DNA from 2 places in the Arthrobacter sp. NPDC092385 genome. Region 2 is predicted to be linked to the other one. Evidence: predicted binding sites of a transcription regulator. Region 2 holds the regulator's gene; the other holds the start of a gene.
What was found. The regulator LexA, encoded in region 2, represses DNA repair genes until DNA is damaged. The targets are predictions, from matches to a motif close to TCGAACANNTGTTCGA.

Region 1 (10,858 bases), on a different contig from region 2:
GGTGGTCGATGTGCTTCCAGGAGAGCTCCGAGACGTGCACGAGGCCGTCGACGCCGCCGAGGTCCACGAACGCACCGAAGTTGACGATCGAGGAGACGACGCCCGGACGGACCTGGCCCTTCTCGAGCTTGTTGAGGAACGTGGAGCGCACCTCGGACTGGGTCTGCTCGAGCCACGCACGACGCGACAGCACGACGTTGTTGCGGTTCTTGTCGAGCTCGATGATCTTCGCTTCGATCTGCTGGCCGATGTACGGAGCCAGGTCGCGGACGCGACGCATCTCGACGAGGGACGCAGGCAGGAACCCGCGCAGGCCGATGTCCAGGATGAGGCCACCCTTGACGACCTCGATGACGGTACCGGTGACGACGCCGTCTTCTTCCTTGACCTTCTCGATGTCGCCCCAGGCGCGCTCGTACTGAGCACGCTTCTTGGAGAGGATCAGTCGGCCTTCTTTGTCTTCCTTGGTGAGAACCAGAGCCTCGACCTGATCGCCCACGGAGACGACGTCTCCGGGATCGACGTCGTGCTTGATGGAAAGCTCGCGGGAAGGAATGACACCCTCGGTCTTGTAACCGATGTCGAGCAGGACCTCGTCGCGGTCGACCTTGACGACCGTACCCTCGACGAGATCTCCGTCGTTGAAGTACTTGATGGTGGCGTCGATCGCTGCGAGGAAGTCCTCAGCGGTGCCGATGTCGTTGATGGCGACGACGGGGGCACCTTGCTTCTCGGTGGTGGTGATGGTCATGTAGTTGGGGCTCCGTTGTGGATGATTACTTGCTCCGGTCATGACGGACACCGCGATTCCAGCTGGGCCGGGAGCGGTTTCCGATGTCCGGATGTGGACGAAATGGAAAGAACCTCGGAAGATTCAGGAGTGGTACCGCACCCTGGGGGCCGCCGGTCTGCACCGGAACCCCCCAAAGCGCACTACGCGCCTGTCTAGTCTAGCCCCGGGGTCCAACACCGTCAAAGCAGGTGGTCCCCTCGTAACATGGTCCGTGGCGCTCAGAAATGCGTGATGCAGTACGGTTCCCGCGGGAGCCCGAACAGCGTGTCGAGCAGCTCGACGGCGTCGTCCGCGTGGGCCGTCAGTCCACCGGCCGCGGCGAGCGTGGAAGCCTGGACTCCCCCGAGGTAGAGCGACCCGAGCGAGTTCACGGTGAGCGTCACGTCCGGTGCGGCCGCAGCGTCCACGTGCTCGACCTGCGCCACGCCGTCGACGACGGTCAGGGCGTAGGAGCCGCCTGCGATCCCGAGGGTGTCCAGCACTTCCAGGACGATGCTCCCGCTGCCCCGGTAGGACCGTCGACGGAGCGCGGCCGGCACGTCGAGCAGGCGGACCCAGAGGACGTCGTCGGTGCCCTTGACGCTGTAGCAGCGCCGGTCGCGGAGCGACCAGGGCAGTGCATCGTCCCGCCGCGCCTCGTCCCAGGTGACCACCTGCACGAGGTCGAGCGATCCGAGGTAGCGCCAGAGTTCGAGGTAGGCAGAGGGTGTGGTCGCCACGAGGTCCACGATCTTCATGGTGTAGGGCGTGGTCTCCCAGCCCGCGAAGCGGTAGGACACATACCCCGCCGGTGTTCCTGCGGCGTCGTAGTGCACCGCCATCCGCACTCCGCGGTCCTCGACAGGGCGTTCCCTGCCCCACTCGCCCGAAGCGCGGCGCGGGTAGGCGTACTGCCGGTCGACCGAGCCGAAGGTCACGGCGTGGAAACCGGCGAAGATCTCCTGGGCGAGGCGCACGGCGTGCTCCCGGGCGACGAGGGTCGTGGTTCCCGTTCTCGGTGCCGTCACCTCGAACCGCTCCCTGACATCCACCTCGATGGCCTGCGTGAACGTGGCGCAGCCGAACCCGAAGCGCCCGTAGATCGTGGCCTCCGACGCAGTCAGGATGGCCAGCGGAAGCCCTCGTGCCGCGGCCTCGGCGAGATCCCTCGTCATCATGGAGCGCAGGATGCCGTTGCGCCGGTGGCTCGACCGTACGGTGACCGCCGTGATCTGGTGGGCGTCGATCTGCCCGGCCCCGACGTTGAGCGGATGCACCATGGTGCCGTAGGTGGCCACCGGGTGGTCTGCGCCGAGGGCTTCGGCGGGCTGGGCGCGGTCGTGGACGCCCCACAGGACGCGCTGGTCCGTCTGGTACGCCTCGAGGAACTTCGGGATGTCCTCGGGATCGAACGTCCCCTCGTGGAATCCGATGCCCTCGGCATCGAGCCACTTCGTGAAGCGGCCGTCCGCCGTGGCGTCCTCGTCGACGCCAGGGGTGAAGATCTCGGTGTGCAGGTCCGGTGCGGTGTTGTCGCTCACCTCACCACACTAGCCGGGGCTGTCCGGCGGGGACCAGGGTCGCCATCAGGGCGCGGCCGCCGGAGGGGCGCGACGCCGGCGCTTCGGGTGGTTTCCTGCCGGGTTCGTATGTGGACGACGGGGGTCGTCTTGTCCTCCACAATGCCCTGTCTCCCTCGTGGTTAGTACACGTGTTCGATAAAATCGGGGTATGGCCATCGCCCCGATCGAGCGCTTCGCACCGGCACCCCGTGCGGTGGACGCGGCGTGCGCTGCCCTGGCCGAGTGTGCCCGGGACGTGGGCGGCCACCACCGGGTGCTGTCGAGGCAGGAAGCGGTGCAGGTCATCGTTGAGGTCGAGCGGGCCTCCCGGATCGTGGACCGTCTGCAGGTCCTGGCCGCCCGCCTGGCCCAGGAACACGACCTGGCGGCCGAAGATCATGCATCCCGTGCCACCGCGTCCTCGGACGACGTTCCCTCGGACGTTTCTTCGGGCACCGGTGCTATGTCCCCGGGTCCTGGGGGGTCGGCGTCGGACGGGTCCCCGGTGGCTGGGTCGGCGGTGGCTGGGGCGGTGGTGGCTGGGCGGGCAGGGGGTGGGGCCAGGGATTGCGCGGACTTTCTGCGCGCGACCCTGGGTATCAGTCGTACCGAGGCCAGACGGCGGCTGGGTCTTGCCGAGGTGCTGCTCCCCGGGATGTCCCCGACCGGCGCCGTCATCCCTGCCCGGCTCGGGACCCTGGGGGCGGCCATGGAGGCGTGCCTGGTCAGCGGTCGGGCCGCGACGATCATCTCCCAGGCCCTGCAGCGGGTGCATTCCTTCGCGACCCCGGAGCAGGCCGAATCGATGGAGGGCCACCTCACCCGGCAGGCCGTGGAGTCCGACGAGGACATCCTGCGGGTCCTGGCGCACCGCTGGGAAGCAGTGCTCGATCAGGACGGGCAGGAACCCACGGACACCGTGCTCCGCGCACGGCAGGGAGTCTTCCTCAAGGGCCGCCGCCACGGACTGCACGTCCTGGAGATCGGCGCGACCGACGAACAGTTCGAACACCTCGCCACCGTCATGAACACCACCGCCAACCCCCGCGTCAACCCCAACCAAACCGGCGCCACCCCCAACCAGACCGGCGCCACCGGTGCGCCCAACGCTGCCACAAGCCCCGGCGCCACCGGTGCTGCCCGGACGGGACCAGCGACAGTCGAAGAATCAGAATCAGCATCAGCATCAGCATCAGCATCAGCATCAGCATCCGGCGCGGGTCCGGGTGTGGGTGCGGGTCTTCTGAGCGGTTCGGGCGGGGCCACGAGGGCGCAGGCGCTGCTCGAGGGACTCGTCGCGGCCTGCCGGATCGCCCTGTCCTCGGCGGCTCTTCCCGCCACCGGCGGCCACCGACCCCAGGTGATGGTGACGATCGACTACAAGGACCTCGCCGGGGACACCCACCGGCCAGGACACGCCGTCTTCTCCGAACAACCCAGCGCCAGGACCATCCGGAAACTGGCCTGCGACGCGGACATCATCCCGGTGGTCCTGGGCGGTGCCGGGCAGGTCCTCGACGTCGGACGCGCCCAACGCCTCTTCCCGGCGCACCTGCGCCGGGCACTGGTAGCCAGGGACAAGGGGTGTGCCTTCCCGGACTGCTCCATCCCGGCCAGCTGGTGCGAAGCCCACCACACGGACCCCTGGTCCCGGGGCGGCTCGACCAGCATCGGCAACGGCGTCCTGCTGTGCTCACGACACCACCACCTCATCCACCAGGGCACCTGGACCGTCGAACCCCGACAAGGCATCCCCTGGTTCCACGCACCCGGACACCCCGGCCGGGCCGGCACCACCCGAACCAACACCTACTGGCAGACCGGACGAACCATCCACAACCAACTACCCCACAACCAACCACCCCACGACCAACCAGCCCACAACGAAGCACCCCACAACCGGCCCCGACCACCGACACCAACCTTCACCGGAACACACTCCGCACAACGGCGGCACCCTTAGTGGGCGGCGTCGTGCCAGCTGGCTCCCGTACCGACCGAGACATCAAGCGGCACCGAGAGATCGGCCGCACTGCCCATCTGCTCCCGGACCAGGGCCTCGACCTCGTCGGATTCGCCCTCGGCCACTTCGAGGACCAGTTCGTCGTGAACCTGCAGCAGCATGCGCGATGCCAGTCCGCGACGCGTGAGCGCATCGTCGACGCCGAGCATCGCCTTCTTGATGATGTCCGCAGCCGAGCCCTGGATCGGTGCGTTGAGGGCAGCCCGCTCGGCCATCTCCCGCAGCTGCCGGTTGTCGCTGGAGAGGTCCGGCAGGTAGCGCCGTCGCCCCTCGATGGTCGAGGTGAAGCCGTCTTTCCGGGCTTGCTCCACGATCCCGCGCAGGTAGTCGCGGACGGCCCCGAAACGCTCGAAATAGTCGCGCATGAGGGTGCGTGCCTCATCGACCGAGATGTTGAGCTGCTTCGAGAGCCCGAACGAGCTGAGGCCGTAGACCAGCCCGTAGGACATCGCCTTGACCTTCGAGCGCATCGCGTTCGTGACTTCTTCCGGCGCGACACCGAAGATGTGCGAGCCGACGAAGCGGTGGAGGTCCTCGCCCTCCTGGAACGCCGAGATGAGCCCTTCGTCGCCGGACAGGTGCGCCATGATGCGCATCTCGATCTGGGAGTAGTCGGCGGTCATCAAGCTCTCGTACTTCTCGCCGTTCCGGCCCTGTCCGACGACGAACACCTCGCGGATGCGCCTGCCCTCGTCCGAGCGGACGGGGATGTTCTGCAGGTTCGGGTTCGTCGAGGACAGGCGGCCGGTCGCGGCGACCGTCTGCAGGTACGTCGTGTGGATGCGTCCGTCGTCGCCGACGGCCTTCCGGAGCCCCTCGACGGTCTGGCGCAGCTTGGTGGCATCGCGGTATGCGAGGAGTTGCTCGAGGAAGGGGTGTCCGGTCTTGGTGATGAGGTCGGTGAGCGCATCCGCGTCGGTGGAATAGCCCGTCTTGATCTTCTTCGTCTTCGGCAGTTCGAGTTCGTCGAACAGCACGGTCTGCAACTGCTTGGGCGAGCCGAGGTTGATCTCCTTGCCGATGATCCGGTACGCCTCGGACCCGGCCGTGCTGATCGTCTTCGAGAAGTCGTCGAGGAGCCTGTCCAGGCCGTCCACCGAGACGGCCACGCCCGTGAGCTCCATGCGGGCGAGCACTTCGGCGAGCGGCAGTTCCAGCCCCCCGAGCAACTGGTTGGCGCCCCGCTCCACGAGCTGGCCGGCGAAGTGCTCGCTGAGGCGCAGTGCCGCGTAGGCCGCCACGACGGCGGGCGATGCCACATCGTTGCCGCCGAGGTCGAGTGCCTGCTGCCCGGACGAATCATTGGCGGACGCCGTGATGGACAGGCGCAGGTGGTACTGGGCGAGGTCGGCGAGGTCATAGCTGCGGCGGTCGGGCTGGATGAGGTAGCCCGAGATGGCGGTGTCATCGATCTCGCCGGCCAGCAGGAAGCCCCGGGCGGACAGGAGTTTGAACACCGCCTTGAAGTCGTGGACGATCTTCGGCGCGTCGGTATCCGCCAGCCAGTCCCCGAGGACCTTCTCGGCCTCCGCGTCGAGGGGCTCGAGCTCGATGAACGCCGCGTGGAGGCTGGTGACGACGGCGATCCCGACGACATCGGTGGCTCCCGCCGTCGTCTCGGTAGCCAGGGCCACCGACGCCTGCGCCTGGTTCGTCGCCCTGAACCACCGCGTGAGCGCGGCCGCGTCCTCGAGCACGACGTGCGACGGTGCACTCTGCTCATCGCCCTCGTCCTCGGTCTCCTCCTCGCCGAAGAGATCGAACAGTCGCTTGCGCAGAGTGTTGAACTGCAGCGAGTCGAAGAGGTCCTCGACGGCCGGGCGGTCCGGGTGCTGGGAGACCATCGCGTCGAGGTCCACCGGGAGGTCCAGATCGGTGAGGAGGCGATTCAGCCGACGGTTCCGCTTCACGTCCTCGATGTGGGCCCGAAGGGAGTCACCGACCTTGCCGCCGATCTTGTCGAGGTTCTCCAGGATGCCCTCGAGGCCGCCGTACTGCTTGATCCACTTCGCCGCCGTCTTCGGGCCTACGCCCGGGACGCCCGGCAGGTTGTCGGCACTCTCGCCGACGAGCGCCGCGAGGTCCGAGTACTGGTGTGGCGGGACGAAGTACTTCTCCTCGATGGCCTGCGCATCCATCTGCGGGATGTTGGTCACGCCCTGCTTCGGATACAGCACGGTCACGCGATCGTTCACGAGCTGGAAGGCGTCGCGGTCGCCACTGACCACCTGCACGTCCCAGTCCGACGCCGCCGCCTGGTACGCGAGCGTGGCCAGGATGTCGTCCGCCTCGTAGCCGTCCAGCGAGATGGTGGGGATGCGCATGGCCTCCATGACCTTGATGATCAGGTCCACCTGGCCGTGGAACTCCTCGGGTGTCTTGGAACGGCCGCCCTTGTACTCCGTGTACTCCTCGGAGCGGAAGGTGGGGGTGTCGAGGTCGAAGGCCACCGCGACGTGGCTCGGCTTCTGGTCCTTGATGAGGTTGATGAGCATCGCGGTGAAGCCGTAGACCGCGTTGGTGTGCTGGCCGGTATCGGTGGAGAAGTTCTCGGGGGGCAGCGCGTAGAAGGCCCGGAAGGCCATCGAATGCCCGTCGATGACGAGGAGCCTGTTGCGTGAGCCGTCACTGCGGCGGGCCGGTGCCTGTCCCCCGGCGGGGGCCTCGGCGCCCTCGGCGGTGCCGTCGGCGGTGCTCTCGGCGGGCGGCGCCATGGTCAGGGTTGCAGCAGGTTTGGTTGTTTCACTCACAGGTGCCAGCCTAGTTGCCATGACAGACAACCGCACCCAGCCCGACGCCGTCCAGGAACCCTCCGAGGAGCGGCTCGCGGAACTCGTCGCCGCCGGCGTTCCCGCGGAGATGCACGGCTGGCTGGGCCGGTACGGCGTGGGCGCACTGACGGTCAAGATGGGCATCGTGTTCCAGGAGATGAGTGCGGAGCGCATGGTCGCGACCATGCCGGTCGAGGGCAACCAGCAAGTGGCGGGCATCCTGCACGGCGGAGCGCACGTGGTGCTCGCCGAGACCCTCGGGTCCTTCGCGGCCGGGCTTCATGCAGGGCCGGGACGGCAGGCCGTCGGCATCGAAGTGGGTGCGACGCACCACCGCAGCGCGGACTCCGGACTGGTGACCGGCACCGCGACCGCCATCCACCTCGGCCGGACCCTGACCACGCATGAAGTGGTCATGACGGACGAACAGGGACGGCGTCTGTCGACCGCACGCATCACCAACCTGATTCGCGACTCCCGCACCTGAGACCGGGCACGGGCGCACGGTTCGACGAACAGCCCCGCCATCGCCTGGACCGGCTCCTGCAGCGCTGCGGTGTCCTGCCCCGATAGGAACGGCAACCCGGATTGCAAGCCGGCCAAACGGAGCGCCGCTGGTTGCCTGCTCTCCTGCGCCCTGCCTACCGTGGATCAAGGACGGCGGGACCGTCGTCCTTGACCGGCACCCGAAGGATGGAGCCTCCCATGGCCGACAAGAAACTCAAGTCCATCGCCGCCTTCCTCGCCGCGAGTGCACTCTTCCTCGGCGGTTGCGACCTCGGCAACAAGGACAGCGACAATTCCGGGACAGACACCGGCAACTACGACGACAACAACGGGATCGACACCGATCTCGACGATGACGCGCGCGGGGAGGACAACTAGTGACGGGACGCCGGTCCGTCCTGGCACGGGCCGCGCTGCGGGGCGTGGCGGCCGGCCTGCTGGGTACGGCCGCGATGACCGTCGGCGAGCTCGTGGAGCAGCGCCTGACGCACCGCCCCGACTCGCACATCCCCGCGCGGACACTCCGGCTGCTGTGCGGCCGGCCCACGAGCAATTCGGCGCACTACCCCGCGTGGAACCATGCAATGCACTGGCTGACCGGAGCAACCCTCGGTGCCCTGCGGGGTATCTGGTCCGTGACGGGTATCCGGGGTGGCTCCGCCACGGCCGCCCACACGGTCATCCGCCTCGCCTTCGACCAGACCCTGGAGAACGCCACCGGCGCCGGAGCCGCCCCGTCCCTGTGGCCGGCCGGCGAGAAGACCGTCGACTACCTGCACAAGGGCGTCTACGCCCTGGTGACAGGGCTGGCCTCGGATGCCCTGAACGAACCGCTACTGGTGAGCACTGCGGGCGCACGATCCCACTGACGGTGGTTGCTCGGCGGTGAGCGATCAGGCGTCACTCGGCGGTAGGCGATCAGGCATCGCTTGCTCGTCAGTAGGCGATCAGGCATCGCTTGCTCGGCGGTGAGCAATCAGGCGTCGGTCGTCGCCGCCGTGCCCTCCTGCAGGTGGCGGCGCAGCTCGGCTGGCCGGAAGGGCTTACGCAGGTAGCGGTTGGCGCCGGCGTCGAATCCCCTCTTCTCATCGGACGCGTCCGTGCGCGCCGTCAGCATCACGATGAAGGTGGTGGAGAAGCGGCGAATCCTCTCCGCCACCTCGAAACCGTCGATATCGGGCAGTCCGACGTCGAGCGTGACGACGTCCGGCATCAGGCGGCGCACCATCTCCACTCCCGCGAGGCCCGCGGGCGCCGTGTGCACGCGGAAACCCGACCCGGTCAGCACGGTGTGCAGCAGGTCGCGCACGTCGTCGTCATCTTCGATGACCACGGCGGTGCGGGGGTTCTCCTTGCTCGGCATACCGTGAGTTTACTCCGCGGCCCCGGCTACCCGGGGCGCCGGAGCCTACGACTCCGGCCGAACGGTGGCCTCCACGGGCTCGCCACCGGTCGGCTGGACCATCACCTGTCGCACCGTCTCCGGCACCTCGGGGAACGTTCCGATCATCAGGAGCTCGGTCGTGTCCCCGGGCACCGCTCCCCCGCTGTACTGCTCGACGAGTCCGACGACCTCCGGCGAGGATTCGCCACCGTTCGATGCCGCACCCCACTCCTCGATCACCGTCGCTGCTGGGCGCAACTCCAGGTCCTGGCCCTCCGGTGTGGAGACGGTGATGGTCTCCAGGTCGAGGGGAATCCCTCCTTCGGGGTTCTGCACCGTTACGAGGGCGTAGGTCACCGCATCCTCGCCCAGCTGGGTGCGCAGCCCCTCGACGTCCTCAGGAGCCTCCGCGGGCAGGATGATGTCGCCCTTCGCCTGGTCGATCAGGAACGCGAAGCTGCCGCTGTTGGCATCTGCGAGTCCCTCGACCGACGGCGCGTCCGACGGCGCGGCAGCAACGTCGCTCTGGGTCTGTGCGGGATCCGGCGTGGGGCCGGGAGGCTCGGCATCGGTCGCGGGGTTGCCGCCGCATCCCGCCAGGAGGAGCAGGAGGAGGGTCGATGACAGCACGGTCTTCTTCATGGGTCTCCCAGTGCCGACGGGTGGTGCGGCACGGAATCAGGCCCGGCTCGACGCGGGGCGCGGCAACGTTCTCTTCCGTTCTACCAGCGGCTGCACGTGCGCGGGCAGGCGGTGCAGGTGCCGGGACGGCCGTTGACAGGGCGGATCAGTCGCGGGTACGTGCACGGCTCGGCTGCACCCTCATGGGTTCGCCGGGCATCTTCGGGAAGTCGGGGGGAAAGGGCAGCTCGCCGAGCCCGTTCTCGACGTCGCGGTCCCACCACCCGCGCAGCACGTCGATCGTGCCGGGCTCCGCATGCAGGTCCTCCCACGGGTCGCCCTGGGTCCGCAGCCTTTCGGGCACCGTGGTCAGGGTGAAGGAGGCCGGGTCGAGGCCCGTCAGCTCCTCCCAGGAGACAGGGCAGGACACCGGGGCGTGCGGCAACGCCCTCGGGCTGTAGGCGCCGGCCATGGTCCGGTCCCGGTTCGCCTGGTTGTAGTCCACGAAAATGCGCGCGCCTCGCTCCTCCTTCCACCACGCCGTCGTCACGCGATCCGGCATGCGCCGCTCGAGCTCCCGGGCAGCGGCGATGACCGCACGGCGCACCTCGAGGAACTCGTGCAGCGGCTCGATGGGCGAGAAGACATGGAGGCCGCGGTTGCCCGAGGTCTTCACGAAGCAGGTCAGGCCTGCTTCCTGCAGGAGGGCGCGGAGTTCGTGAGCGGCGGCAACGACGTCGGCGAAGGTCGTACCGGGCTGCGGGTCGAGGTCGATCCGCAGCTCGTCGGGGAGGTCGGGGTCTTCGGCGCGCGAGGCCCACGGATGGAAGACGACCGTGTTCATCTGCACTGCCCAGACGGCCGAGGCCGGCTCGTCGAGGACCAGCTGGGGGTGCGAGCGGCCACTGGGGTAGACCACCGTCACACTGCGGACATAATCGGGAGCGCCCTTGGGCGGATTCTTGCTGAAGAAGTACTCGCCGTCCACGTCTCCGCCGAAGCGCTGGAGTGAGAGGGGGCGGCCGCCGTTCGCGCGGAGGAACGCCGGCGCGACGGCGACGAGGTACCGCGCGAGGTCGAGCTTCGTCAGGCCCATCTGGGGCCAGAGCACGCGGGACGGGCTCGACAGGCGGACCGCCCGCGTGCCGTCCGGGCCGTCGACATCGAGGATCATCGCTTCGCTTGCCATGGGCTCAATGTACCCCCGGCAACTCCGCT
Region 2 (10,858 bases):
TGGAGGAGCGCGAGGTTCGGTCCCTTGAGCGTGCCGTCCTTCGTCACGTCCGTGACGACGTAGCGTGCGCAGCCGGCGTCCTCGAGGCGCTGCAGCACCTCCCACAGGTCGCCGCCGTCCTCCGTCCACCCCCGCGCCGCGAGGGTGGTGCCGCGGACGTCGAGCCCGACGGCGATGGCATCGCCGTACCGGGCGATGGCCAGCTCGGTCCACTCCGGGTTCTCCAGCGCGGCCGTGCCGAGGTTCACCCTGGTTGCCCCGAGTTCGAGGGCCGCGTCCAGCGATGCGTCGTCGCGGATGCCCCCGGAGAGTTCGACCTTGATGTCGAGGTGCTTGACCACGCGTTCGAGCAGGTCCCGGTTGGAGCCCCGGCCGAATGCCGCATCGAGATCCACCAGGTGCACCCACTCCGCGCCGTCCTCCTGCCAGGCGAGGGCCGCGTCGAGCGGATCGCCGTAGCTGGTCTCACTGCCCGCTTCCCCCTGGACGAGCCGGACGGCCTGTCCGTCGGCGACATCGACGGCGGGAAGGAGCTGGAGGGTGGGTGATTCGGAGAAGGGACTCATGGTCTGCTTTCTTGCGGGCGGCGGGGGCCGGGATGGCCGGGCGGTCGGGAGAGGGTGGTCCGGCTATCCGCCGGAGAACGTGAACAGGTACGCGGCGAAGAGGGACAGACCGGCCAGCACGAGGAAGGCGATCCACACCCAGCGGGGGAACTTCTGGCTGCGGAGCGAGAACGCTCCGCCGACCAGGAGGCCGGCGACGCCCATGAGGACGACACTCAGCATCGGCTCACCGGAGGCCCTCGATCCAGTTCCGCAGGAGCTGCGCTCCCGCGTCCCCGGACTTCTCGGGGTGGAACTGCGTGGCACTGAGGGGCCCGTTCTCGACCGCGGCGATGAAGGGACCACCGTGATCGGACCAGGTGACCTGCGGAGGCTTCATCGCCGGTTGGGTGACGTCGAAGGACCAGTCCTGGACGCCGTACGAGTGCACGAAGTAGAAGCGCTCGTCGCGGATCCCGTCGAAGAGGACCGTGTCCTCCGGCGCCTGGACGGTGTTCCAGCCCATGTGCGGCACGACATCGGCCTTCAGCCGTTCGACCGTCCCCGGCCACTCGGCCATACCCGGTGTGCGCACTCCATGCTCCACGCCCTCGTCGAACAGGACCTGCAGTCCCACGCAGATGCCGAGCACGGGACGTCCGCCGGCCACCCGGCGTCCGATCATGCGGAGGGCATCGACATCCTTGAGACCCTTCATCACCGCGGCGAAGGCGCCCACCCCGGGCACGAGCAGCCCGTCGGCGTTCAGGACGTCATCGGGTTTGGCGCTCAGCACCACCTCGGCGCCGACGTGTTCGAGCGCTCGCACCACGGAGCGGACGTTGCCCGATCCGTAGTCCAGGACCGTGACGGTGCGCGGTGTCATAGTGCCCCCTTGGTGGACGGGATGCCGTCGACCCGCGGATCCGGCTCGACGGCGGCGCGCAGGGCCCGGGCAAGGGCCTTGAACTGGGCTTCGACGATGTGGTGCGGGTCCCGGCCCGCGACGACGGTGACATGCAGGCAGATCTGGGCGTGCAGCGCCAGGGCCTCGAGCACGTGCCGGGTCAGGGATCCCGTGAAGTGGCCGCCGATGAGGTGGTATTCCTGCCCTGCGGGCTCGCCGCCGTGCACGAGGAACGGGCGGCCGGAGATGTCGACGACGGCGTTCGCGAGTGCCTCGTCCAGGGGAACCGTCGCCTCGCCGAAACGGCGGATGCCTGCCTTCGTTCCGAGCGCGAGGCGGAGCGCCTCGCCGATGGCGATGGCCGTGTCCTCGACGGTGTGGTGCACGTCGATGTGCGTGTCACCCGAGGACCGGATGGTCAGGTCGATCAGTGAGTGCTTCGACAGGGCCGTGAGCATGTGGTCGTAGAACGGCACCGTGGTGTCGATCGAGGACACACCGGTTCCGTCGAGGTCGAGTTCCACGAGGACGCTGGACTCGCTCGTGACGCGCTCGATGCGGGCCGTACGGCCGCGGGCGGCATCAACTGTCATTGCATTCCTTCTGTGCGCTACCGGTCATCCGGGCGCGGTTCGGCGTGGCGTCGGGCGGGCTGGAGGTGGTGCACGGCGCGGTGTGTCAGGCGTCGTGCCCTCCAAGTCTAGGAGACGTTGCCCTGGGGCGGACCGCCCCTGGGGGCTAGAGCAACTTCCCCAACGCGGAGAGGAACGCCGTCGTCTCCTCCTCTGTTCCCGCGGTCACCCGCAGGGAACCCGGGATGCCGACGTCGCGGATGAGCACTCCCGCGTCCAGCAGGCCCTGCCACACGCGGCGCGGATCGTCGAGTCCCGAGAAGAACACGAAGTTGGCGTCCGACGGCGCCGGTGAGAGGCCGAGGAGCTCGAGTTCCCGCACGATGCGGTCCCGCTGCACCTTGATGGCCTCGACGTTCGAGAGCAGGGTGTCCGCGTGGGTCAGCGCTGCGTTGGCCGCCGCCTGGGTGATGGCGGAGAGGTGATACGGCAGGCGGACCAGTCGGAGGGCATCCGTGACCTCCGGCGCGGCCGCGAGGTAGCCGATCCTCGCCCCGGCCAGGGCGAAGGCCTTGCTCATGGTGCGGGACACCAGCAGGCGGGGTCGGCCGGCAAGCAACGTCAGGGCGCTCGGCGTGTCCTTCTGCGCGAACTCTCCGTAGGCCTCGTCGACGATGATGATGGCGCGGGCGGCCTCGCCGGCTTCGTAGGCGGCTTCGATGACGTCGAGGCCGAGCGCCGTGCCGGTCGGGTTGTTGGGCGAGCACAGGAACACCACGTTCGCCGCGGACTCGCGGACGGCACGGGCGGTCGCCTCGGGTGTCATGGCATAGGCTGCTCCCCGGTCCGCCGTGACGTAGCGTGTTCCGGTCCCGCTGGCCAGCAGCGGGTACATGGAGTAGGTGGGCGGAAAGCCGATCGCCGTGCGCCCCGGCCCGCCGAAGGCCTGCAGGACCTGCTGCAGCACTTCGTTCGAGCCGTTCGCGGCCCACAGCTGATCCGGCGTCAGTCCGTGCCCGAGGTAGTCGGCAAGGTTCTTCCGCAACTCGGTGAACTCGCGGTCCGGATAGCGGTTCAGGCCCTGGGTGGCCTCGGCGACAGCCTCGACGATGGCTGCGTGCACGTCGGCGGGGACGCCGTGCGTGTTCTCGTTGACGTTCAGCAGGATGGGCACATCCAGTTGCGGGGCACCATACGGGTGGAGTCCCACGAGGTCATCACGCAGGGGAAGGTTCGCAAGGGCGTCGACGGAGGATGGCACTCCTCCAGTTTAAGGGATGCGGACTTCAGCGGCGAATACCAGCGAATACGGGCGCCGTCCCCCGGGCGGATCGCGAACCGACCGGCAGATTGCTCCCGTGGTCGACGAGGTGGACGCCTATCCCTCGGCGGGTACCGAGATACGCTGCCCCGCCTGGACGATGGAGGTGCCCAGGTTGTTGAGTTCGACCATCTCCGCGACGACGTCGCGCGGGTCCCGCTCCGGGGCGTACCGGACCGCGAGGTCCCACAGCGACTCTCCCGCGGCGATGCTCACCTCGAGCGTCTGCGAGGTCGTCGGCGCGGACTCGCCCGCCTGCGCCTGGGAGGTCAGGAATGCGCCGAGGAGGATCAGCGCGGCCACACCCAGGGCGATCGGGAGACCGACCAGCAGCAGCCTGCCCCGCCGGGTGAGGGTCAGGGGGCGCTGGGTGCTCCGCTGCCCGTCCCCCGACGGTGCGGTGGCCTGCGGGAGGGCGGGGACGCTCCGAAGGGTCGCCCCGGACCGAGCGGGCGTGAGCGCCCACAGCGCCGTGCTGCCGTGCAGTGCTTCAGCCATTGCGTATCCTCTTTCCCTTCGAATGTCCGATGCAGGCCTGGAGCCTTTTTCGAACATACGTTCTAATTCGTGTCTGCCTATTTCTAGCACCTACGAACGACCGTTGTCGAGACTCGCTCGAACATATGTTTGATAACTGCCCCGGACTGTCCTAGCGTGAGCAGGAGAGTGCATCACCGGTGGAAGCCGCTCCCCAGCGGCAGGCGAACCGTCGATGTGCTCCAGACAACCACCCGCCACTGACATATCGGCTTCCGGTCCACCGGGAGCCGATCGGCGGACACGACGGGATCGACGTCCCAGGCGAAAGGCACACCAGTGGCGGAACCAACCCCGGCAGTCCGGCAGGAATCGAACACCGCCGCCGGTCCGGCCGATGCCGTGCCCATCTCCGCGGGCCGCGGACGTCCGCGCGGACGCTCCGTGTCCAAGGGCCTGACCGCCCGCCAGCTGACGATCCTCGAGACGATCCAGCGCTCGATCGCCGACAAGGGGTATCCGCCCTCCATGCGGGAGATCGGTGACACCGTGGGGCTTGCGAGCCTGTCGAGCGTGACCCACCAGTTGTCACAGCTCGAGCGGCTCGGCTACCTGCGGCGCGATCCGAAGCGCCCCCGGGCCATGGAGGTACTGCTGCCACTGACGCTTGCCTCCGAGCAGTCGGCGGATGCGGCCGGCTCGTCGTCGGACCGGAAGCCCGGGGAACACCAGATCGCCGTCGACACCGCCCTGGTGCCGCTCGTGGGACGGATCGCCGCGGGCGGGCCCATCCTCGCCGACCAGGTCGTCGAGGACGTCATGCCCCTGCCACGGCAGCTCGTGGGCCATGGCGAGCTGTTCATGCTGAGGGTCTCCGGGGATTCCATGGTGGATGCCGCGATCTGCGACGGTGACTGGGTCGTCGTCCGCAAGCAGCAGAGTGCACAGAACGGTGACATCGTGGCGGCGCTGCTCGATGACGAGGCGACCGTCAAGACCTTCCGGCAGCGGGACGGCCACACATGGCTCCTGCCGCAGAACACGCGCTACGAGCCGATCCTCGGCGACCACGCCAGCATCATGGGCAAGGTCGTCTCGGTGATGCGCGCCCTGTAGCGCGTCCCTTACGGGTTCGACGGCCGGACGGCCGACCGGGGCGACGGCGGTGCGCCGAGCGCAGCCGACCGTCGATCGCGACGCGCCCGGCGGAGTGCATGCCCGCCCGGCGGGCGCATCAGCGTCCCGAAAGCCGCTCCAGGATGCCGGTGACCGTCTCGCGGTCCGTCGTCGCCCAGAACGGCGGGAGCGCCGCCCGGAGGAACCCGCCGTACCGGGCGTTGGCGAGGCGGCTGTCCAGGACGGCCACCACCCCCCTGTCCCCTGCAGCGCGGATGAGGCGACCGGCGCCCTGCGCCAGCCGCACCGCGGCGTGCGTCGCCGAGACGCTCATGAAGCCGTTGCCGCCGTTCCGGGCCACGGCCCTGGTCCGCGCCGTCATCAGCGGATCGTCCGGCCGCGGGAACGGGATGCGGTCGATGACCACGAGTCGGCAGGACGAGCCCGGCACGTCCACCCCCTGCCACAGCGACATGGTGCCGAAAAGGCACGTGTCCGGCTCGTCCGCGAACCGGGTCACGAGCGCACTGAGGGACGAGTCCCCCTGGCACAGGATCTCGAAGTCGACCTTCGGGCGCAGCGCCTCCGCCGCCTCCTCGGCGGCCCGCTTGGACGAGAACAGGCCGAGCGCTCCCCCGCGGGAGGCCGTGAGCAGCGTCAGGAGCTCCGCCAGCTGCGCGTCGGAGGTGCCGCGCTCGGGCTTCGGAAGGTCCTTCGCCACGTACAGGACCCCCTGCCGGGGGTAGTCGAAGGGACTCCCCACGTCGACGCCGGTCCACGCGGGCGCGCCGGGACCGCTGAGGCCCAGCGATCCCGCGACCGGTCCGAACTCGGAGCCGATCGCGAGCGTCGCCGAGGTCAGGATCACCGTGTGGTCCTCGAACAGTCCTTCCCGCAGGCGCCCGGCGACGGAGAGCGGAGCCACGTTCAGCGTCGCGGGTGAGCTCTCGTCCGGCTGCTCGTACCCCGAGCCGGGCGTGAAGGTACTGGGGCGGGATGCCCAGACCACCTCGTTCAGGTCCGAGGCCGCCAGGATCCGCTCCGCGAGCTCGAAGACCAGGGTCACGCGGGACCGGGCGACCTGCCGGCCGCCGTCCACGTCGGCCTCCGACTTGCCCTCCGTCTTCGTGTCGGAGAGCGCAGCGCGCGCCGCGTCGCGGACCTGGGAGAGCGACTGCTCGACGTCGTCCGGCAGGCCGCCCGGCAGCAGTCCGGAGGACAGGAGTTCTGATGCCGACTCGAAGGCCGCCGCGGCGGTATCGAGGGCCGCGGTGCCGATCGACGCGTGACGCCGCAGCGCCGTGGCCGCGGCGCTCACCATCGAGGCCGACAGCTGGCCCGACACGGCCCCCGTGACGCGGTCGTGGAGTTCGTGCGCCTCGTCGATGACCACCACGTCGTACTCGGGCAGCACGGCGAGGCCCTCGAAGGCACTGATCGCGAGCATCGCGTGGTTGGTGATGATGATGTCCGCGTCCGCGGCGGCGGCGCGAGCCCTCTCGCTGAAGCACTCCTGGGCCACGGGGCAGCGGGCAGCACCGAGGCATTCCATGCTGGACACGGACACCTGGCGCCACGCGCGGTCGCTCACGCCCGGGACGAGGTCGTCCCGGTCGCCCGTCGTCGTCTCCTCCGCCCACTCCCGGAGCCTCACAACCTCCCGGCCGAGCGCCGATGCGGGCGCACCGCCCGACGCCGGAGCAGGATGCGGCGCGGCGTCCTCGCCGAGGCTGAAGAGGGTGTCGGGGGCGTCCTCCTCGGGGAAGCCGCCTCCGGTCTTGTGGAGGCAGACGTAGTTCGAGCGGCCCTTGAGGAGCGCGACGTCGACAGGCCGTGCCAGCGCCGGCCGGACGGCATCGAGGAGGCGCGGCAGGTCCCGGCCGACGATCTGCGCCTGCAGGGCGAGCGTCGCGGTCGAGACGACCGACGGGCGGTCACTGTCCATGGCATGGGCGATCAGTGGGACCAGGTACGCGAGGGACTTGCCCGTTCCCGTACCGGCCTGGACGAGGAGGTGGTCGCCCGTGCGGATGGCCTCGCTGACCTGGCGCACCATCTCGTGCTGGCCGGCGCGCATCTCCCCGCCCATCGCCCCCACGGCGGTGTCGAGCAGGTCGAGGGCCTGCCGGGCCTCTGCGGAGGAGCGCGCCGCGCCCGGCGCCGCGACGGCGGCGCCGGACCGCGGGCTGTCAGTCATTGCGGACGTAGGGCTCCAGCTCGGCTGCCAGGCCCTCCCGGACCATCACTTCGAGGCGCGTCCCGTCGTCGACGTGCTCCATGCCGAGGATCTCCACGTCCTCTTCATGGAGGCGGCTGAGGACCTCGCCCCGCTCGTAGGGCACCAGGATGTCCAGCTTCACGCCGGGGCGTGGGATGTTCGTGCTGATCAGCTGACGGAGTTCGGTCAGCCCAGCTCCGGTGCGGGCGGAGACGACGACCGACCTGGGTTCGCGCTGCCTCAGGCGCTCGATGACGAACGGATCGGCGGCGTCGGCCTTGTTCAGCACGATGATCTCGGGCACCTTGCGGGCGTCCACCTCGGTCAGCACGGTGCGTACCGCCGCGATCTGTCCCTCCGGATCCGGATGGGACGCGTCGACGACGTGCAGGATCAGGTCGGAGTCGGCCACCTCTTCCAGCGTCGACCGGAACGCCTCGACCAGCTGCGTGGGCAGGGAACGGACGAATCCGACCGTGTCCGCCAGCGTGTAGCCGATCCCGTCCGGTGTCTCGGCCTTGCGGACCGTCGGATCGAGGGTGGCGAACAGGGCGTTCTCGACGAGCACGCCGGCGTCCGTGAGCCGGTTCAGCAGGGACGACTTGCCGGCGTTCGTGTAGCCGGCGATGGCGACCGAGGGCACCTGGTTGCGCCGTCGGTTGGACCGCTTGGTCTCGCGAGCGGGCTTCATGCCGGCGATCTCGCGGCGCAGTTTGGCCATCCGGGTACGGATCTTGCGTCGGTCGAGTTCGATCTTCGTCTCACCGGGCCCGCGGGAACCCATACCGGCGCCGGCGCTTCCGACCTGGCCACCGGCCTGGCGGGACATGGACTCGCCCCAGCCCCTCAGGCGCGGGAGCAGGTACTCGAGCTGTGCGAGTTCGACCTGGGCCTTGCCCTCACGGCTCTTGGCATGCTGGGCGAAGATGTCGAGGATCAGGGCCGTACGGTCGATGACCTTGACCTTGACGATGTCCTCCAGGCCACGGCGCTGCGACGGCGACAGCTCGCTGTCGACGATCACCGTGTCCGCGCCGGTCGCCTGGACGATCTCCTTGAGCTCCTGGGCCTTGCCCGAGCCGAGGAACGTCGCGGGGTCGGGCTTGAGGCGGCGCTGGACGATACCGTCGAGCACCTCGGATCCGGCGGTCTCCGCGAGGGCCGCCAGCTCCTGGAGCGAGTTCTCGGCGTCCTGCGCCGTTCCTTCGCTCCACAGTCCGGCGAGGACGACCCGCTCCAGCCTCAGCTGCCGGTATTCGACCTCGGTGACGTCCTCGAGCTCGGTGGACAGCCCAGCGACACGGCGGAGGGCCCGACGCTCGGACAGGTCCTGCTGGTCGCCGTCCGACTCGGATGGTTGCTCATCCTGCGACAGGGCCAGGGCGCGTGATCGCCAGGTCCTGTCGATCGGCGCGGCGGTCGCCTCCGGCTTCGTCGTCCCGTTCTTCGCCTTCGCCACGGCAGCTTCGTCGCTGGCGAGGATCCGGTCGATGACGGCTTGGATCTCCTCCGGGCCCATGTCGGCTCCGGTGGAATGTCCGTTGTTCGTGGTCATAGTCTCCCTCAATGGATGTCCGTCAATTCTACGGCCGACCACGGACGCGCAGCGGCGTATTCTCCCAGCGCGAAAACCGCCTTGCCCTGGGTGCTTCGACGGTGCCACTAGGCTTTCCTCCATGGATCCACAGCACTATTTCAGCGCCCAGCCGGCCGGACCGGACACCCGCCGGCCACTCTCCGTCGTCCTGGCCGGCGCATCCCGGGAGCTCGTGACGTCGTCCGGCCTGTTCAGTCCCGACGGCGTCGACAAGGGCACGGCGATCCTCCTCGACACCGTGCCCCGTCCCGAGGGGCAGCGCCTGCTGGACATCGGCTGTGGCTGGGGGCCGATCGCCCTCACGATGGCGCTGCTGTCCCCCGGTGCCGAGGTGTACGCCGTCGACGTGAACGAGCGGTGCATCGCACTGACCACGGAGAACGCGGCGCGGCTGGGGCTGGGCAACGTCACCGCCGGTCTCCCCGACGCCGTCGACGAGGAACTCGAGTTCGACACCATCTGGTCGAATCCGCCCATCCGCATCGGCAAGCAGGAACTGCACGCCCTGCTGCTCCGCTGGCTGCCACGCCTCGCCCCGGGAGGACGCGCGTGGCTCGTGGTCCAGAAGAACCTGGGGGCCGACTCGCTGCAGCGCTGGCTCGCGGAGGAACTGCCGGAGGGATTCGGCGTCCGGCGGGCGGAGACCTCCAAGTCGTTCCGCATCCTCGAGGTGCACCGGGCAGGCTGAGCCGGGGCCGTCCCGCGTCCGTCAGCCCGCGGGCAGCAGCATGCCGTCCGCCACGAGGACGGCCGGCCCGCTGAGCTGCACGTGCTCGCGGCCCTCGGGCCCATCGAAGAAAGTCACTCCGACGACGCCACCGGGAACGGTCACGAGCCACCGGGAGGGCGCGTCCCGGCCTGCCCAGAACCTCGTGGCCGCGGCCGCGGCGCACGCCCCGGTACCGCAGGACTGCGTCTCCCCGACTCCCCGTTCGTGGACGCGCATCGTGAGGCGCCCGACGCCGTCGTCCCCCACGAGCGGTTCGGACGGGACCACGAGTTCGACGTTGGTTCCCGCGGGTGGCAGCGGCTGCACGGCCGGTGCGCGGTGCAGTTCCGTCCGTTCGAGTTCGGCGTGCTCGGCAAGCGCGACGACGGTGTGCGGATTACCCATGCTCACGGACAGCGCGGGGCGGTCGACGTCGAGGCCGCCGATGGCGACGAGGGAATCCATCCCGCGCGCCACGGCAGCCTCCGGGAAGATGAACTCCCAGGGCCCCATGTCCACCGCGTAGCCGTCGCCGGACCGGGTCACGCGCTTGACACCGGCGCGCGTGCCGATGGCCAGCTCGCCGCCCTCGGGCAGCTCGGCGACGGACCGGGCGAGGAGGAAGTGCGCGAAGACCCGCACGCCGTTGCCGCACATCTCCGACACCGACCCGTCGCCGTTGCGGTAGTCCATGAACCATTCGGCGGCCGGCTCGGACTGCAGGAGGGCGCGGCCTTCGGGAAGCGTCGACGAGCGCACGGCGCGGATGTACCCGTCGGCCCCGATGCCGCGGTGGCGGTCGCACAGGGCGGAGACGAAGGCGGCGTCGATGGGGCCGGTGCCCTCGGGGTCGAGCGTCAGGACGAAGTCGTTGCCCGTGCCGTGGCCCTTCGTGAAGGTCAGGCCCGAGGGCTCGACGGCGGGCACGGCGGTGTCGGCAGGGAGGACGGTCACCGTCCTAGGATATGTCCCCGTGCCGCCGGACGAGCTCGACCGCCCGTTCCGTCAGCCCAGGCGCCCGCCAATCCGTCCACGCCACGCGCGGATCGCCCCGGAACCAGGTCAGCTGGCGCTTGGCGAAGCGCCGCGTCGCGGCGATGGTCTCCTCGACGGCCTCCGCCTCCGTCAGGGAACCATCGAGGACCTGGAGGAACTGCCCGTAGCCGAGCGCCCGGGACGCCGTGCGGCCATCCCTGATCCCGACGGCCGCAAGGCGCTCGACCTCCGCCCCCAGGCCGTCCCGGACCATCGCGTGCACGCGCTCGGCGAGCCTCTCGCGCAGGATCTCGCGGTCCACGGCGAGACCGATCTGCACGGTGGCCCGTTGGTACTCGCGGCGCGGCATGAAGGCGCTGAACGGGCGCCCGCTGATCTCGTACACCTCCCGCGCCCTGAT

Region 1: a site for LexA is predicted at 2,476-2,491, ahead of ACIQCY_RS12145 (DUF222 domain-containing protein). Genes of this name have one in related genera too.

The regions. Positions count from the first base shown of each region.
Region 1 covers NZ_JBIVQL010000008.1:163,769-174,626, forward strand. Annotated here, with positions in the region: gene rpsA (30S ribosomal protein S1) at 1-751, opposite strand, end outside; gene ACIQCY_RS12140 (GNAT family N-acetyltransferase) at 1,012-2,313, opposite strand; gene ACIQCY_RS12145 (DUF222 domain-containing protein) at 2,504-4,297, shown strand; gene polA (DNA polymerase I) at 4,294-7,107, opposite strand; gene ACIQCY_RS12155 (hotdog fold thioesterase) at 7,127-7,615, shown strand; gene ACIQCY_RS12160 (hypothetical protein) at 7,834-8,013, shown strand; gene ACIQCY_RS12165 (hypothetical protein) at 8,013-8,504, shown strand; gene ACIQCY_RS12170 (response regulator transcription factor) at 8,612-8,998, opposite strand; gene ACIQCY_RS12175 (hypothetical protein) at 9,044-9,661, opposite strand; gene ligD (non-homologous end-joining DNA ligase) at 9,807-10,829, opposite strand.
Region 2 covers NZ_JBIVQL010000004.1:234,307-245,164, reverse strand. Annotated here, with positions in the region: gene priA (bifunctional 1-(5-phosphoribosyl)-5-((5-phosphoribosylamino)methylideneamino)imidazole-4-carboxamide isomerase/phosphoribosylanthranilate isomerase PriA) at 1-566, opposite strand, end outside; gene ACIQCY_RS07505 (hypothetical protein) at 630-788, opposite strand; gene hisH (imidazole glycerol phosphate synthase subunit HisH) at 793-1,431, opposite strand; gene hisB (imidazoleglycerol-phosphate dehydratase HisB) at 1,428-2,045, opposite strand; gene ACIQCY_RS07490 (histidinol-phosphate transaminase) at 2,191-3,285, opposite strand; gene ACIQCY_RS07485 (LysM peptidoglycan-binding domain-containing protein) at 3,403-3,843, opposite strand; gene lexA (transcriptional repressor LexA) at 4,225-4,938, shown strand; gene ACIQCY_RS07475 (ATP-dependent DNA helicase) at 5,057-7,135, opposite strand; gene hflX (GTPase HflX) at 7,128-8,711, opposite strand; gene ACIQCY_RS07465 (class I SAM-dependent methyltransferase) at 8,833-9,441, shown strand; gene dapF (diaminopimelate epimerase) at 9,463-10,416, opposite strand; gene miaA (tRNA (adenosine(37)-N6)-dimethylallyltransferase MiaA) at 10,421-10,858, opposite strand, start outside.